3 regions of the Kurthia sp. Dielmo genome follow, and region 1 is predicted to be linked to each of the others. Evidence: riboswitches for the same ligand, from Rfam matches in the RefSeq annotation. Region 1 holds a riboswitch; each other region holds the start of a gene.
The links. Region 1 has a riboswitch for S-adenosylmethionine ahead of KTHG_RS04535 (methionine biosynthesis PLP-dependent protein). Riboswitches for the same ligand answer to the same signal wherever they lie in the genome.

Region 1 (5,866 bases):
CGACAGAGAGGCGTAATAAGCCTTCTGTAATACCACGCTTATCGCGCTCTTCTTTTGGTATTGCTGCATGACTCATTGTGACAGGATAAGAAAGAATGGATTCTACGCCACCTAAACTTACGGCGAAAATAGGGATTTGTACATTTTCAACAAATACTTTTGTAAATTCTTTTGAGGGTAATTCAAAAGAAAGAACTGCACCTGCACTTGTGGCTTGCTTGAAGTGTGTAGTATGCCCTGGATGTGACGTAAGACCAGGGTAGTGAACCGCTGTAACATAGTCACTTTTCTCAAGGAAATGCGCGATTTTCTCAGCAGAGGCGCTTTCTAGCGTTAGGCGAGCATTCAATGTCTTGATGCCTTGAATAAGTGAAAAGGAATCCTGTGCACCTAAAATGGCACCCATTGAATTTTGCATGAAATAAATATCATTGCCGATTTCTTCATCTTTTGTCACAGCAAGACCTGCGATGATATCACTATGTCCACCAAGGAATTTTGTGGCGCTATGAAGAATAACATCTGCACCTAAATCAAGCGGCTTTTGATAAAGTGGCGTCATAAATGTATTATCAACAAATGTTTTTAACTGATGTTTTTTAGCAAGGGCGATAACCCCTGATAAATCTGTAATGCCTAATAAAGGATTAGCAGGTGTTTCTGCGTATAATACTTTTGTGTTGTCTTGAATGGCTGCTTCCACTTCATTTAAGTTAGAGAAGTCTGCAAATGTATGTGTAATATTGTATTTTGGTAATACTTTCGTGACGAAGCGATATGTACCACCATATACCTCTGAAGTAATAACAATATGATCGCCTGCATTTAGTGTTAACAGGGCAGAAGCGATTGCGGCGATGCCTGATGAAAACGCGAAGCCACGTGTACCATGTTCTAATTCAGCAATTGTATTTTCAAGTGCTTGACGAGTAGGGTTGCCTGAACGGCTATAGTCAAATGGCCCAAAGCTATCAAAATGCTCTTGGTCGAATGTAGAGGATAAGTAGATTGGTACGTTGACTGCACCTGTTTTAGCCTCATAGTCGCCACGTGTAGAAGCGGTAATTAATGTTGTTTCAAAGTTTTCATTATGATTAGTCATGTGTTGTCACTCCTTCTAATGTTGCGAAAACGCGTTGTAGGTCTGCTGTTAAATCGTCGACATCTTCTAAGCCAACAGAGAAGCGTAAGAGTGAAGCATCTACACCTCGCGCATTACGCTCTTCTTCAGGGATATCTGCGTGTGTTTGTGTTGTTGGGTAGGTGATAAAACTTTCAACGCCACCAAGGCTCTCAGCGAACGCAATGAGGTCAATTCCTTCTAAAAATGTTGGTACCCACTCAGCTTTTTGTAGGCGGAATGAAATCATGCCACCAAGACCAGCATAAAGGACATCTTTCACTTCTGGCTGTGCAGTTAAAAATTCTACGAGTGCAGTGGCATTTTTCGTATGCTGTTTCATACGTAAATGAAGTGTTTTTAAACCGCGAATTAATAACCAACAGTCAAAGGCACCAAGTGTTGCGCCACTTGCATTATGTAGTAAAAATAGTTGTTCACTTAATTCTTCACCTTTTGCAACAACAAGGCCCGCTAGAACATCATTGTGTCCGCCAATATACTTCGTGGCACTATGTAAAACGATGTCAGCACCAAGCTCGATAGGACGTTGATAGTAGGGTGTTAAAAATGTATTATCGACAATCAACAATAGATTATGTTCATGTGCAAGCACTGCATAATCTTCAATTGAAATTTCTTGCATTAATGGGTTTGTAGGTGTTTCAATAAAAATTGCTTTTGTTTTATCATTGATTAGTGCTGCGACTTCATTGATATCTTTGAATGGATTAAAATGCGCTTTTATATCGTATTGTTGTTCATATTGCTTAGCTAAACGATATGTACCTCCATATAAGTCATCGGGATAGATTATTTCATCTCCCGCTTTAAATAAAGAGAAGACAAGTCCTACAGCAGCCATACCGCTACTACAGGCAAATCCAGCTGTCCCACCTTCTAAATCAGCAATGCCACTTTCTAAAACATCGCGTGTAGGGTTTTTCGTACGTGTATAGTCATAACCTGTTGATTGACCAAGGCCTGGGTGACGATAGGCCGTTGATAAATAAATGGGTGTATTAATTGCACCGGTGCGTTCATCTGAATTATTACCAAGCTGTGCTAATTTTGTTTCGATTGTTGTCATATGTCATCATCCTTTATGAATAAAATAAAAACACCCCGATCTACACAGTAGAAAGGGGCACTTGAAAATACGTCCTTTCTTATCTGTAAGACTATGTCTTCGCGGATGTAGCACCTTCCAATGGGGGTTGCTGAGATGTCAATGGGCCACGTCCCTCAATCTCTCTCGATAAGAAAATCTATTAAGTTAATAAGATATAATCAATTAATGGAATTCTAACACTAATTGACAATTGTGACAATATAAAATCTGAAAAATTACAAAAATCAGAAAAAGAAAACGATTATATGATTATTAGTTTAAAAATTACATAAAAAAAGAACCGCAAAAGCGATTCTTTTAAATAGCGTAGCGCAGATTACTTAACGCTTTTTAATTGGAATACTGTTTTTGTGCCTTTTGTGATTTTCACAACGCCTGTTGTTGGCGCAATATAATACGTTTCATTGCCAACTTTAACTGTAATTGTGTTAGTGAATTTACCAGCTTTTGTTGTCACTGTTTTGTTCACGCCTGTTACTTTATAAGTCGTGGAGCCGTTCTTATACGTGTCACCAACTGCGAAAGGATAGTTTAATAATTTCACTGCTTTTTCGCCAGCTTTTTTATAGTAAAGACCTTTATTAGCTACTTCTTTTAAATAAACTGTTGATGTTTTGTTTGTTTTGCTATCGTGCATTGTCCATACCGTATAGCCTGAAGATGTTTTTTTACCTTTGCTAGAAAGGGTTACATTAGAGCCATTATGAGCGTATTTATACGTTTTAGCTGTTTGTAAGTTGTAGCCTTTTTTCGTTGTGTTTGCAGGTGTTGATGGCTTTGTTGTCGTAGCAGGTTTTTTTGCACCAATATAATCTTTATACACATAAGCTGTGCTGTTATTATATTTGATTTTTACCCAACCATCTTTTGTTGTACCATAAGCAGTTACTTTTGTTCCAGGTGTTAATTTACCAAGAATTTTCGATGATACATTGCCTTTTTGGCGAACGTTTGCACCAGGTTGTTGAATATATTTCGTTGATGATTTTGTTGTCGTAGCTGGTGTTTTATCATCTGTAGTTGTTGATACTTTAACGTAGTCTTTATAAATATATGCTTTTTTAGCATTAAATTTGATTTGAACCCAACCATTTTTGTCAGTTGAATAAACGATTACTTTGTCACCTTTTTTAAGTGCGCCAAGTGAATCGCTTTTTAAATCAGCAGCTTCACGAACAGTGACAGGATTTAAAACTGTACCCGTCATTGTTGTTGCAGTAGTCGTTGCAGCAAAAGATGGTGTTGCAACTGTTAATGTAGAAGCAGTTAGTACTCCTAAAGATAATACGTATTTTGTTAATTTCATGTTAAATCATCTCCTGTTAGGCAATAATACCACTAAAATATGCGAAAGTGTATACTTTCCTGTCATTAGTGGAGCAATCTTGTAACAGGACGAGATTCGAAAGAGAAGGTTTCAAAAAACTAAGAAATTTTAAATGCTGCAATCATTTTTTGAAGTGCACTAGATTGCGTAGATAAATTTTCAACAGCATCATAAATTGCATCTACAGAGCGGGCACCTTCTTCAGCAGATTGTGCATTCTCCTCAGCTTGCATCTCATTTTCCTCAGCGATTATATTTACCTCAATAAACGATTGGGTTACATGTTCACTATGATTTTCAAACGTTTCAATTTTTTGAGCCATATCATCAATAATCATAAGTGTTTCATTTGTTTGTGCCACGATAATATCAAGAGAGGACGTCGTTGTATTTGTTAAATTAACACCTTGAATGACTTTCGTAACACCGGTTTCATTTTGTTCAATAATGGTATGGATCTCGCGCTGAATAGCATGAATAATGGATGCCACTTCGTTTGCCGCTTGCTGTGAAGATTCAGCGAGATTTCGCACTTCATCTGCTACTACTGAAAAGCCTTTGCCAGCTTCGCCTGCACGTGCTGCTTCAATTGAAGCATTAAGCGCTAATAAATTCGTTTGATCTGCGATTTCTGTAATTGCTTGAATAATCGATGTGATTTGTGAAGAACGGTCCCCAAGCTTTTGAACGGTGCCAGTTATATTCGCGATTGTTTCTTCAATTTCCATCATCATATTTGCCGCATTTTGTACAGAAGCGTAGCCTTCATTGGCGGCTTGAATCATCGCATCTGCAGAAATCTTCATATCATTCGTATCATTCGATAAATGTGTTGCGGCGCTATGGAGCATTTCCATTTTTTGCGCAGCAGCATTCATATTTATAATGGTATTTTCACTACTTTCTGAAATGACGTTTGAAGATTGTGCGATAGATTGAATAATGTCAGCGCTTTGAGCAGCGGATGTTTTTAATTGTGCACCATTTGCTGCGACATCATGTGCCAGTGTATCAATATTTCCAACAAGGTCTGCGATGGACTCAATTAATGAATTAGTGCTCTGACCAATCTGCGCAAATTCATCTCGTGTAGAAATGTGGATACGCTGTGTCAAATCACCACCATTATTTGCCATGTCATCAATTGCTGCTTGAATACGAGCGGTATTTCTCTTAATCGAACGGAATAATAAAAAGCCAGTAATTGATAAGACAATGATTGCGAGTAGCGTTAAGATAAAGAAAATTAATTCTGACAACGTTGTGGAGTTTTCGAGTGTGACTAATTTTTTTGAGCTTTTTTCATTTAATGCATTTTTCATATAATTAATTTGTGTATTAACATTTGTCATCGCCTTTTGTCCAGCACCACGCGATACATATTCCTTAGCAGCTGAAAGGCCTTCTGTTTCACGTATAGACATTGCGCTGTTTGCAGTGTTCGTATATGTTGTGTAATATGCTAAAATCGTTTCGAGATGTTTTAATTCATTGTTAGAACGGCTAAACTTTTCCTGTAGCTTTTCGACTTGTGTTGTAAACGAGGCGGCTTGCTCATCGTATAATGCACGTTCATTAGTATTGCCAGTAATGATATATGTTTTTTCGAGTGCAGTAATTGCCGCTAATTTGCCAGACAGGCTATTAACCTCGAGCTGTGTTTTTAATGTGTCGCCATTAAATAGTTTTAATTCATCCTTAAGTTTTTCTAAATTATTGTAACTCAATACAAGCATCGCAACGAGTAATAAAGATAAAGCTGCGAATGTCATCACAATTCTCCAGCGAAGAAGAAATAAAGGCCACATTTTTTTAAAAGTAGTATTAAATAGTTCTTTTTTAACTGATGATTTATTTTCTTTTGTGTCTATTATCATAATCGTACCCCCTTGTTAGCTAGGTACAATTATATAGCACTGTCGAATTAGTGTAAAATCTGTATTTTCAAATAAATGAAGAAAGAAGGAGAAATCATGCAACCAAGTTTTTATTTATATGTGTTAACTTTTCGTGGCGCGAGCGATGAATACGGCGTTTTTGCAGAAGCTGCATTTAACGATCATGCTTTTCCAAAACAAGAAATGGACTTTGAAAAAATTTCTTTGTATATCGAAGAATTAGCCGACGATGACTTAAATGCAGCGACATTTGATCACTTATGGGCAATGTATGAAGAGAAATATATAGTGGAATACTGATTATTGTTTGTCAGAGGTCAGACTTTTTAGTACAATCAAAATAGTTATGAAAAGGCTTTCGATAATTAAATGAAATGAGGGAATTTATA
Region 2 (4,691 bases), on a different contig from region 1:
GAAAATAAAAATAAAGTATAAAACAGCATATTTAATACATAACGACAATGGATGATAATTATCTCATTGAAACATAGGTAGTTTTCGCGAAAAATGATGCGTTTTTGCAACAAAAATTGCATTTTATGCTTGTAATGAAATGTAGGATTGCTTTAAAAGTGAAGCTCTAACAGCGCTTTCGGTGATTTTAAAAGTTGGCACGAAAATTGCATAGTAAAGGGTGAGGGAAAAATATGGAGGTGTTGGAATATGGCGCAAGTAGAATTAGGCAAAACATTAAAAACACGTCACATCACGATGATTTCAATTGGTGGGATTATCGGAACAGGACTATTCGTCGGCACAGGGAAAAACATTATATCAACAGGACCAGCTACAATCGTTTCGTACATATTGGCCTGTCTAATCATTGTCTTCATTATGCGAATGCTTGGTGAAATGGCTTCAACAAAACCAGAGAATGGCTCGTTTGCAGCGTATTCAAGTCGTTATATTGGCCGCTGGGCAGGTTATACAGTTGGTTGGTTGTACTGGGCGAGTTGGGTGTTCATTGTAGGTTTAGAAGCGGCCGTTATTGGTGGCATGCTGCATTCATGGGTACCGTCGATTCCAGTATGGGTCGGTAGTGTAGGGATTACGCTACTACTAACAGCCATTAATTTATACTCCGTTAAAACATTTGGTGAATTTGAATACTGGTTAGCATTTATTAAAGTAGGGGCTATCATCGTGTTCTTAGTAGTCGGCGCCTTAATGATTTTTGGTGTGTTACCGACGTTTGAACATAATGGCTTTGCATTTATACAAGAGGCAGGTGGTTTTGCGCCAAATGGTGTGCTACCAATCTTTACAGGGATTGTATTCGTTATTTTCTCTATTTGCGGGGCAGAGGTAGCCGCCATTGCAGCGGGTGAATCAGAGGATCCAAAGCGTAATATCGTCCGTGCTATTAATAATGTTATTTATCGTTTAGCATTGTTCTTCGTTGGTTCGGTATTAATTATGATTTGTATTATTCCGTGGAATAACACGGAACTACTAGCAGCGCCATACGCCAACATTTTAGAAATGGCCGGTCTTCCGATGGCTGCACAGCTAATGCAAATTGTTATTTTTACATCACTTATTTCCGTAATGAACTCTGCGATTTTCACAAGTTCACGTATGTTACTTGGTATGGCTGAAAAAGGTGATGCACCAGCGATTTTCATGAAGCTATCGAAGAAAAGCAGTGCACCAACATTTGCAATCATTGGCAGTACGGTTGTCGCATACTTTTGTGCCATTCTTTACTTTATTTCGCCAGATGTTATTTTCTACTTCTTAGGTAATGCAGTTGGTGCCTTAATGATTATCGTGTATATTTTTATTGCGGTCGCACATATTCGTTTCCGTAAACAGTATGAAAAAATGGAAACAGAGCCACTTGCGATTAAAATGTGGCTATTCCCGTATTTAACGTATGTCACGATTGCGATGCTTGCGGGTGTGTATCTTTGTCAGATGTTCATTTCATCCTTGCAGGCCCAGTTTTATATGAGTACGATACTCGTTATTTTCGTCGTTGGTAGCTTCTTCCTACGTGAGCGCCTGAAGAAAACAACGCTTACGACTGCAAATGCTACACGAAATGCAGATGTAGAATAGCTTATGGAAATGGCAGGAATTCCTACTGGGGGATTCCTGTTTTTTCATGCGGACAAGTGCTTTTTTTTCCACAATGTTCATGTTAAGCTAGGCTTCGGAGGGGATTGTCGATGGAATTAAAACAAATGATTACGTATATTTTGACCGATCACCAGTTTCAGTGGATTTCTAGTAATAGTGAGCAGCCACCGCAGCAATATGCAGAGATTATTGAACAATTCCGTATAGAACAACAAACCTATTTGGATTTAGAACATTGCTTTGTACATATTATTGAACTTGAAGCATCGTATTTATTTATTATTCACGATAAAGAGATGACGACATCGTGGCAATTTATCGAACATGTGTTGAACTCGGTTAGTGATGGATTGACAATCTGTAATTCAGATGGCATTATCGTTTTTCAAAATGAGGCCGATCGCAAGATGTTTGAGGTCGATGCGCGCTATTTACCAGTGATGGAATTTGTTGAACGCGGCATTATGAATGAGTCGGTGACCATGAAAGTGCTAAAATCGAAAAAGCGGGAAGACATCGTGCAAACATTCGCCAATGGACATGTCGTATTAGTAACGGCGCTACCGATTTTTGATGAGGCGGGCAATGTGGAATATGTTGTCGCCAATTCACGTGAAATGACTGAACTACGTGACATGGAGCGCACGATTGAACGCTTAGAGTCACAGAGTGCACAGTATAAGGAACAACTTGAAGCATTAAAGCAACAATCTTCAACGAGCTTGATTGCTGTTTCTAAAGCGATGCGCCAAGTGATTGAAAAAGCCACACGCATTGCCAACGTCGATTCGACGGTACTTATTTCGGGGGAATCAGGTGCAGGTAAGGAAGAATTAACGAAATTAATTCATCAGCGAAGTCACCGTGCACAAAAGCCGATGATTACGGTCAATTGCGGTGCTATTCCAGAAAATTTATTAGAGTCGGAGCTTTTTGGCTATATGGGTGGTGCGTTTACTGGGGCGAATAAAACAGGGAAACCTGGTCTTTTTGAACTTGCCTCTGGAGGTACACTTTTCCTCGATGAAATTGGCGAGATGCCATTATCGCTACAAGTAAAGCTACTACGCGTATTACAAGAATCAGAAATCACCCGTGTAGGAGGGATTAAACCGATTCCAGTGGATGTGCGGATCATTACCGCAACGAATCGTAATTTATATGATATGGTGCAGCGCGGTGAATTTCGCGAGGATTTATTTTATCGTTTAAATATTATTCCGCTACGTATTCCACCACTGCGTGAACGTAAGGAGGATATTGCACCGCTTGCATACCGATTTTTACATTTAGTAATGGAGAAATATAGCATTGAGCGTACGATTGAGGAAGCAGCAGTCGACCGTCTTACGCAGTATTATTGGCCGGGAAATATTCGTCAGCTGAAAAATTTTATTGAACGCGTTAGTTTATTAACGCAGCAGTCGACCATTACCCTGCAATACATTCAGCGAGAATTTCAAAAGCCGGAGTATCAACAGCATAATCCAGTGCCGTTGGTCGATGATACGTTCACACAAACGCCTATTTATGATCAGAATCAGACACTAAAAAATCAAGTGGATGCCTTTGAGCGAAAAGTGATTAAAGAGGCGCTCGGACAATACCCTAGCATTCGTCAAACAGCGAAGGCATTAGGCTGTAATCAGTCGACACTTGTGCGTAAGATTCAAAAATACCAGCTCGAAAAACAAGTATCCTATGAATAATATTCTATTTTTTCAGAAAAGTTTGCAAAGTATTTGAAATTTTGCTATGATAACTGAAACTGCATAGTCTTATCAAGAGAAGCCGAGGGAAAAGGCCCGACGACGCTTCAGCAACCTCTACACTAGTAGAAAGGTGCTAACTCCTACAAGTTTTGTACTTGGAAGATAAGAAACGGATAAATTGCCCTTCTTATTTTTATTAAGAAGGGCTTTTTTTACGAATTTGAGGGGGTTCAGGAACATGCCAATTAACATTCCACAATATTTACCGGCAACAGAACGATTAAAAGAAGAGAAGATTTTCGTTATGGAGGAGGAGCGCTCAAAGAGCCAAAATATTCGTCCATTAAATATTTTAATTTTCAACTTAATGCCTGAAAAAGAAAAAACAGAATTACAGCTGTTACGTTTATTAGGAAATACACCACTACAAGTGAATGTCACGTTCTTAAATACCGCAACACATGAGTCAAAAAATGTGTCAAAATCACATTTAGAAACATTTTATTCAACATTTCATGAAATCAAAAAAGATCGGTATGATGGTATGATCATCACCGGTGCACCCATCGAATTATTTGAGTTTGATGAGGTCGATTTCTGGGAGGAGCATAAAGAAATTTTGGACTGGGCACAGGAGCATGTGACGTCAACGATGCATATTTGTTGGGGCGCACAAGCAGCACTGTATCATTATTATGGCATTGGAAAATACCCACTTGAAACGAAGTGCTCTGGTATTTTTGACCATGAAGTATATGATAGCACTGTGAAACTACTTCGTGGCTTTAACGACATTTACCCAGCACCGCACTCGCGTAATACATCGATATCAACGGAAGCGGTAAAAAATCATCCAGACATTGAATTATTATCCGAATCAGATGAAGCAGGTGCTTTTTTAATGATTTCAAAAGATGAACGTCATGTGCTCGTGACCGGGCATTTAGAATATGATGCGGATACACTAGCATTAGAGTATGAGCGCGATGTCGCACGGGGCTTAAATCCAGAACTACCAAAACATTATTTCCCTGAAGATGACCCAACGAAAAAACCGCGTAATACATGGCGTTCACATACGCATTTATTATTCTCAAACTGGTTAAATTACTATGTATACCAAGAAACGCCATATGATTGGGTAGACAAAGGTGAAAATCATTCGCTAACGTCTTCCTGTTTATAAATAGATGAAAAACTAAAAAGAGAACAGAAAAAGACACTTTCAGGAGGCAAGCTTTGGAAGTGTTTTTTGATGGACAAAAATGAAAAGCATATTTATACGAAAACAATATGACAGTTTTTCACATT
Region 3 (4,691 bases), 760 kb from region 1:
AGTTTGATGGGTCATTTGCAATTGAGATTTTAGCGCCTTCTGGTAATTCATCAATCGTTTTATATTTTTCAGAGAAGAAGCCCATTGGAGCTGTTGGCACGATAATTAATGCTTTTAATTTTGTATCATTTTCTTTATTGAAGTTTTCTAAGTATACAGAGTGCTGGAATAGGTTGGCATCAATATCGCCGTTATCTAATGCATTGTTTGGTTGGATATAATCACTGAATTCTTTTAATGTTACTTTGTAGCCTTTCTCCTCAAGACCTGGAACAATGGCCTTTTTCAGCATATCGCTATATGGACCGGCTGTTGCACCGATTGTAATTTCTTTTGACGTTGTTTCCTTGTCTGTATCTTTCGCGTCACCGCTACCACACGCCGCAAGTGCTGCGGTCACAATAACTAACAAAACTGCTACTAACCACTTTTTCATATTCAAATCCCCCTATTTTCTATTCACTTTTTTTGCTATCGTATCGCCCAAGATTTGTACAGCCTGAACGAGAATAACTAAAATAACAATCGTTGCAATCATAATCGTATCGTCATAGCGATAGTAACCGAAGCGAATCGCTAAGTCTCCGACACCACCGCCGCCGATTGTACCTGCCATCGCAGAGTACGCAATCAAGCTAATGATTGTCATCGTAATGCCTTGAATAATCCCTGATTTTGCTTCTGGTAATAATACTTCCTTGATGATTAACCAAGGAGAGGCACCTGCTGCGATTGCCGCTTCGATAACCCCTTTACTAATTTCTTTTAATGATGTTTCGACAAGTCGTGCGAAAAATGGAATGGCCGCAACAGATAACGAAACACTCACAGCGAGTGGACCTGTTGTGTCACCAATAAGCACTTTAGTTAACGGAATAAGTGCGACTAATAAAATAATGTATGGAATCGAGCGCACAAAGTTAATTACAAAACTTAACACATTATTGACGATGCGATTTACCTTTTTGCCGGAGTTACGTACGGCGAAAAAACCATGACTTGTGATGAATAATAATAAGCCAAGTGGCAACCCAATAACGAGTACGACTACTAATGAAATGCCAACCATTAATAGCGTTTGGCCAAAGGATGTCCAAATGTCTGGGAGCATCGATGTAAAATGAGCGAAATCAAACATATTACTGCACCTCCACTGTTACGCCGCGAGATTCCATATACGTAATGGCGCGGTTAATATCTTGTCCGTCACCGATTAATTCCATGATGAAGATGCCGAGTGGACGCTCTTGTATGTACTCAATCGTACCGTGAAGGAAATTTCCTCGTACTTCAAATTGCTGTAGCATATCGGAAATAATTCCTTGCCCTGCGGTATCGCCCTTAAATAATACTTTGACGATAGTGCCATTAAATGTATGCATAATTTCTGATGGAATATCAAAGGACACAACACTGCCGATAAATTCCTGCGTTAATGGGTTTGTTGGATTGGCAAAAATATCGTACACACTGCCATGCTCGACAACACGTCCGTTTTGCATAATTGCCATGCGATCACAAATCTCTTTGACTACTTCCATCTCATGCGTGATTAAGACGATGGTGATACCAAGCTCACGATTAATTTTTTTCAATAATTTTAAAATGGCTGTCGTTGTCGTCGGGTCGAGTGCGGATGTGGCTTCATCACATAATAAAATCGTTGGTTCGTTCGCTAACGCTCTTGCGATACCTACACGTTGCTTTTGACCACCTGATAGCTGACCGGGAAAAACGTCCTTCTTATCAGACAGCCCAACCATTGTGAGTAGTTCCTTAATGCGTGCTTCGCGTTTGTCTTTTGCGACATTCGCAGCCTTTAATGAAAACTCAATATTTTCACCGACTGTCTTTTGGTCAATCAAGTGGAAATGCTGAAAAATCATACCGATTTTTAGGCGTGCCTGCCGTAGTTCTTTACCTGATAGTGTCATTAAATTTTGACCATCAACTAAAATCTCACCATCTGTTGGCTGCTCCAATAAATTGATGCAACGTAATAATGAACTCTTCCCGGCACCTGAATATCCGACTATTCCGAATATTTCGCCGTCATTAATTGTAAGATTGACATTATCTACACCGATAACTTCTTTTTTCTTTGCTCGATATACTTTTGAGACATTGTTTATTTCAATCATGCGCATACCTCTTATTCTTGTAAAATTACTTTTTCAGAAAACAAAAAAGCGCCTTTCCTCTGAAAGACGCTTTCTATAATAAACGCTATTTATCTTTCAGAAATACATTCTGTAGGAATTAGCACCTTCCCATAATGGGGGTTGCTGGACATCATCGGGCCTATCCCTCCGTCGCTCTTGATAAATCCTAGTTATTTAGTTGTTTTTATGATTATGTCATCAATAGTATTTCTTTTTACGTCCATTGTCAATATTTTTTCAGAAAAAACTTAATTTTTCAAAATATCTTGATATAGCTCTGGGCGACGGTCATCATACACAGGAATTTTTTTGCGTACCTCATCGACCTTATCAAAATCAACATCGACAATCGCTAGCTCTTCCTCTGCATCACCCGTCCATAATACTTCACCCCACGGTTCAATCACCATTGAGTTGCCGTTAAAGTTTTCTGGCTTATGACTTGTACGATTTACCGCAACGATAAAGCATTGATTTTCAATCGCACGCGCTTGTAATAATGTTTTCCAATGATCAATGCGAGGTGTTGGCCACTGTGCCGAAACGAAAATGACCTTCGCACCGTTTAGCGCATGGAGGCGTAGCCATTCTGGGAAACGAATATCATAGCAAATGACGCCCGCCGCATCTAAGTCACCTAATTTGAAATTATTTTGTCCTGAGCCCGCTGCTAAATATAAATGCTCATCCATCAAGCGGAATAAATGTGCTTTGTCGTATTCACCAACCTGCTCACCGTCTTTATTAAACACAAGCATCGTATTATAAAATTTGTCGCCTTTTTTCGTCGAAACAGAGCCACCAACGATATGAATGCCTAACTCCTTCGCAAGCTCACTTAAAAATTTCTTTGCGCGCTCACCATTTGGATCTGCTAGCTCGTCTAATTTTTTCAGTGCATAGCTTGAATTCCACATCTCTGGTAAAACGACGAGTTCTGCACCTTTTGCGTGTGCTTCGCGTACCAATTCATTTACGCGTGCATAGTTTTTTTCTACATCGCCTGTTGCGACTTTAAATTGAATACAGCCTAATTTCATCACGACACCACCTATAGACATTTTTCTGAAAAAGGTCTACTATGAGAATAATTTTCAGAATATTTCTTTCTATTATACAATAGATTATTTTTGGAGGCACCTACATGAATTTATCAAAAAAGATGCAACAACTTCCTGAGCAATTTTTCGCGAAGCTATCAAAAAATGTGGCAGAAGCAATGGCAGAAGGACGCGATGTCATTAACTTAGGACAAGGGAACCCAGACCGTCCAACACCAACACATATTATTGAGGCGATGCAACAAGCAACCGCTGACCCTAGCATGCACAAATATTCACCATTTCGTGGTACAGTAGAGTTTAAAGAGGCAATCGCCACATTTTATAAACGTGAATACGATGTTGATATTGACCCTAATACGGAAGTCGCCATTTTATTCGGTGCCAAAGCAGGCTTAGTGGAATTGCCAATGGTTATGCTAGATGAGGGTGATACAATGCTATTACCTGACCCAGGGTACCCTGATTATTTATCCGGTGTAGCCCTAGCCAATATCCAATTTGAAACGATGCCACTAACGGCTGACAATCAGTTTTTACCGGACTACAATGCATTAACTCCGGCACAAAAACAGGCTGCAAAGCTTTTGTATATCAACTATCCAAACAATCCGACAGGCGCTGTTGCAACACCCGAATTTTTCGCTGAAACCGTCGCATTAGCCAAGGAGCATGATATTGCAGTGATGCATGATTTCGCCTATGGTTCACTTGGCTATGATGGCATTCGTCCACCAAGCTTCCTGCAAACCGCGGGCGCTAAAGAGATCGGTGTTGAATTTTATACGCTATCAAAAACGTATAATATGGCCGGCTGGCGCGTTGGCTTTGCAGTCGGAAATCGCGACATGATTGCTGGCTTAAATCTTATTCAGGACCATCTCTATTGCAGTCTATTCCCTGCTATCCAGCATGCCGGTGCTGTTGCGCTAACCTCCTCACAGCAATGTGTGACAGAGCAGCTAGCGATTTATGAATCGCGTCGTCATGCTTTAAAAGAGGCTGCCGCAAAAATCGGCTGGGACATTACCATTCCAGCGGGTAGCTTCTTTGCATGGCTGCCTGTTCCTAGCGGTATGACAAGCGAAGAATTTGCAGATGTATTGCTTGCTAAAGCCAATGTTGCCGTTGCGGCTGGTAATGGCTTTGGTGAGCACGGCGAGGGCTATGTTCGCGTCGGCTTACTCGTTGATGAGGCTCGTATTCACGAAGCAATGGAGCGCATCGCCACACTTAATCTATTCGCTTAAGAGGTGACACTTGTGGTTATCATTTCATTAATTATTAGTGCCTTTGTTGGCTTTATAAGCATTGCGACACAGCGCTATGTTCTAAACCAACTTGGCAATCAAGATAAAAAGAAAGTTGTTTTCATTTATGGTTTTGGTACAACGCTTGGTGTCTTTTTAGCATTCATGGTCATGCTACGCCTAAAATTACCAGTAAATTCATTTTTTGAATTTATCAT

Region 2: another riboswitch for S-adenosylmethionine. It lies ahead of metA (homoserine O-acetyltransferase MetA); the one in region 1 lies ahead of KTHG_RS04535 (methionine biosynthesis PLP-dependent protein).
Region 3: another riboswitch for S-adenosylmethionine. It lies ahead of KTHG_RS00860 (methionine ABC transporter ATP-binding protein); the one in region 1 lies ahead of KTHG_RS04535 (methionine biosynthesis PLP-dependent protein).

The regions. Positions count from the first base shown of each region.
Region 1 covers NZ_HE578956.1:840,054-845,919, forward strand. The annotation lists gene KTHG_RS04530 (PLP-dependent transferase) at 1-1,102, opposite strand, end outside; gene KTHG_RS04535 (methionine biosynthesis PLP-dependent protein) at 1,095-2,210, opposite strand; SAM riboswitch class I at 2,287-2,385, opposite strand; gene KTHG_RS04540 (SH3 domain-containing protein) at 2,569-3,558, opposite strand; gene KTHG_RS04545 (methyl-accepting chemotaxis protein) at 3,678-5,456, opposite strand; gene KTHG_RS04550 (YozE family protein) at 5,553-5,777, shown strand; gene deoD (purine-nucleoside phosphorylase) at 5,866-5,866, shown strand, end outside.
Region 2 covers NZ_HE578957.1:280,809-285,499, reverse strand. The annotation lists gene KTHG_RS06295 (amino acid permease) at 250-1,647, shown strand; gene KTHG_RS06290 (sigma-54 interaction domain-containing protein) at 1,758-3,377, shown strand; SAM riboswitch class I at 3,444-3,549, shown strand; gene metA (homoserine O-acetyltransferase MetA) at 3,619-4,566, shown strand.
Region 3 covers NZ_HE578956.1:80,846-85,536, reverse strand. The annotation lists gene KTHG_RS00870 (MetQ/NlpA family ABC transporter substrate-binding protein) at 1-436, opposite strand, end outside; gene KTHG_RS00865 (methionine ABC transporter permease) at 449-1,138, opposite strand; gene KTHG_RS00860 (methionine ABC transporter ATP-binding protein) at 1,140-2,141, opposite strand; SAM riboswitch class I at 2,228-2,328, opposite strand; gene KTHG_RS00855 (carbon-nitrogen family hydrolase) at 2,411-3,202, opposite strand; gene KTHG_RS00850 (pyridoxal phosphate-dependent aminotransferase) at 3,307-4,473, shown strand; gene KTHG_RS00845 (hypothetical protein) at 4,486-4,691, shown strand, end outside.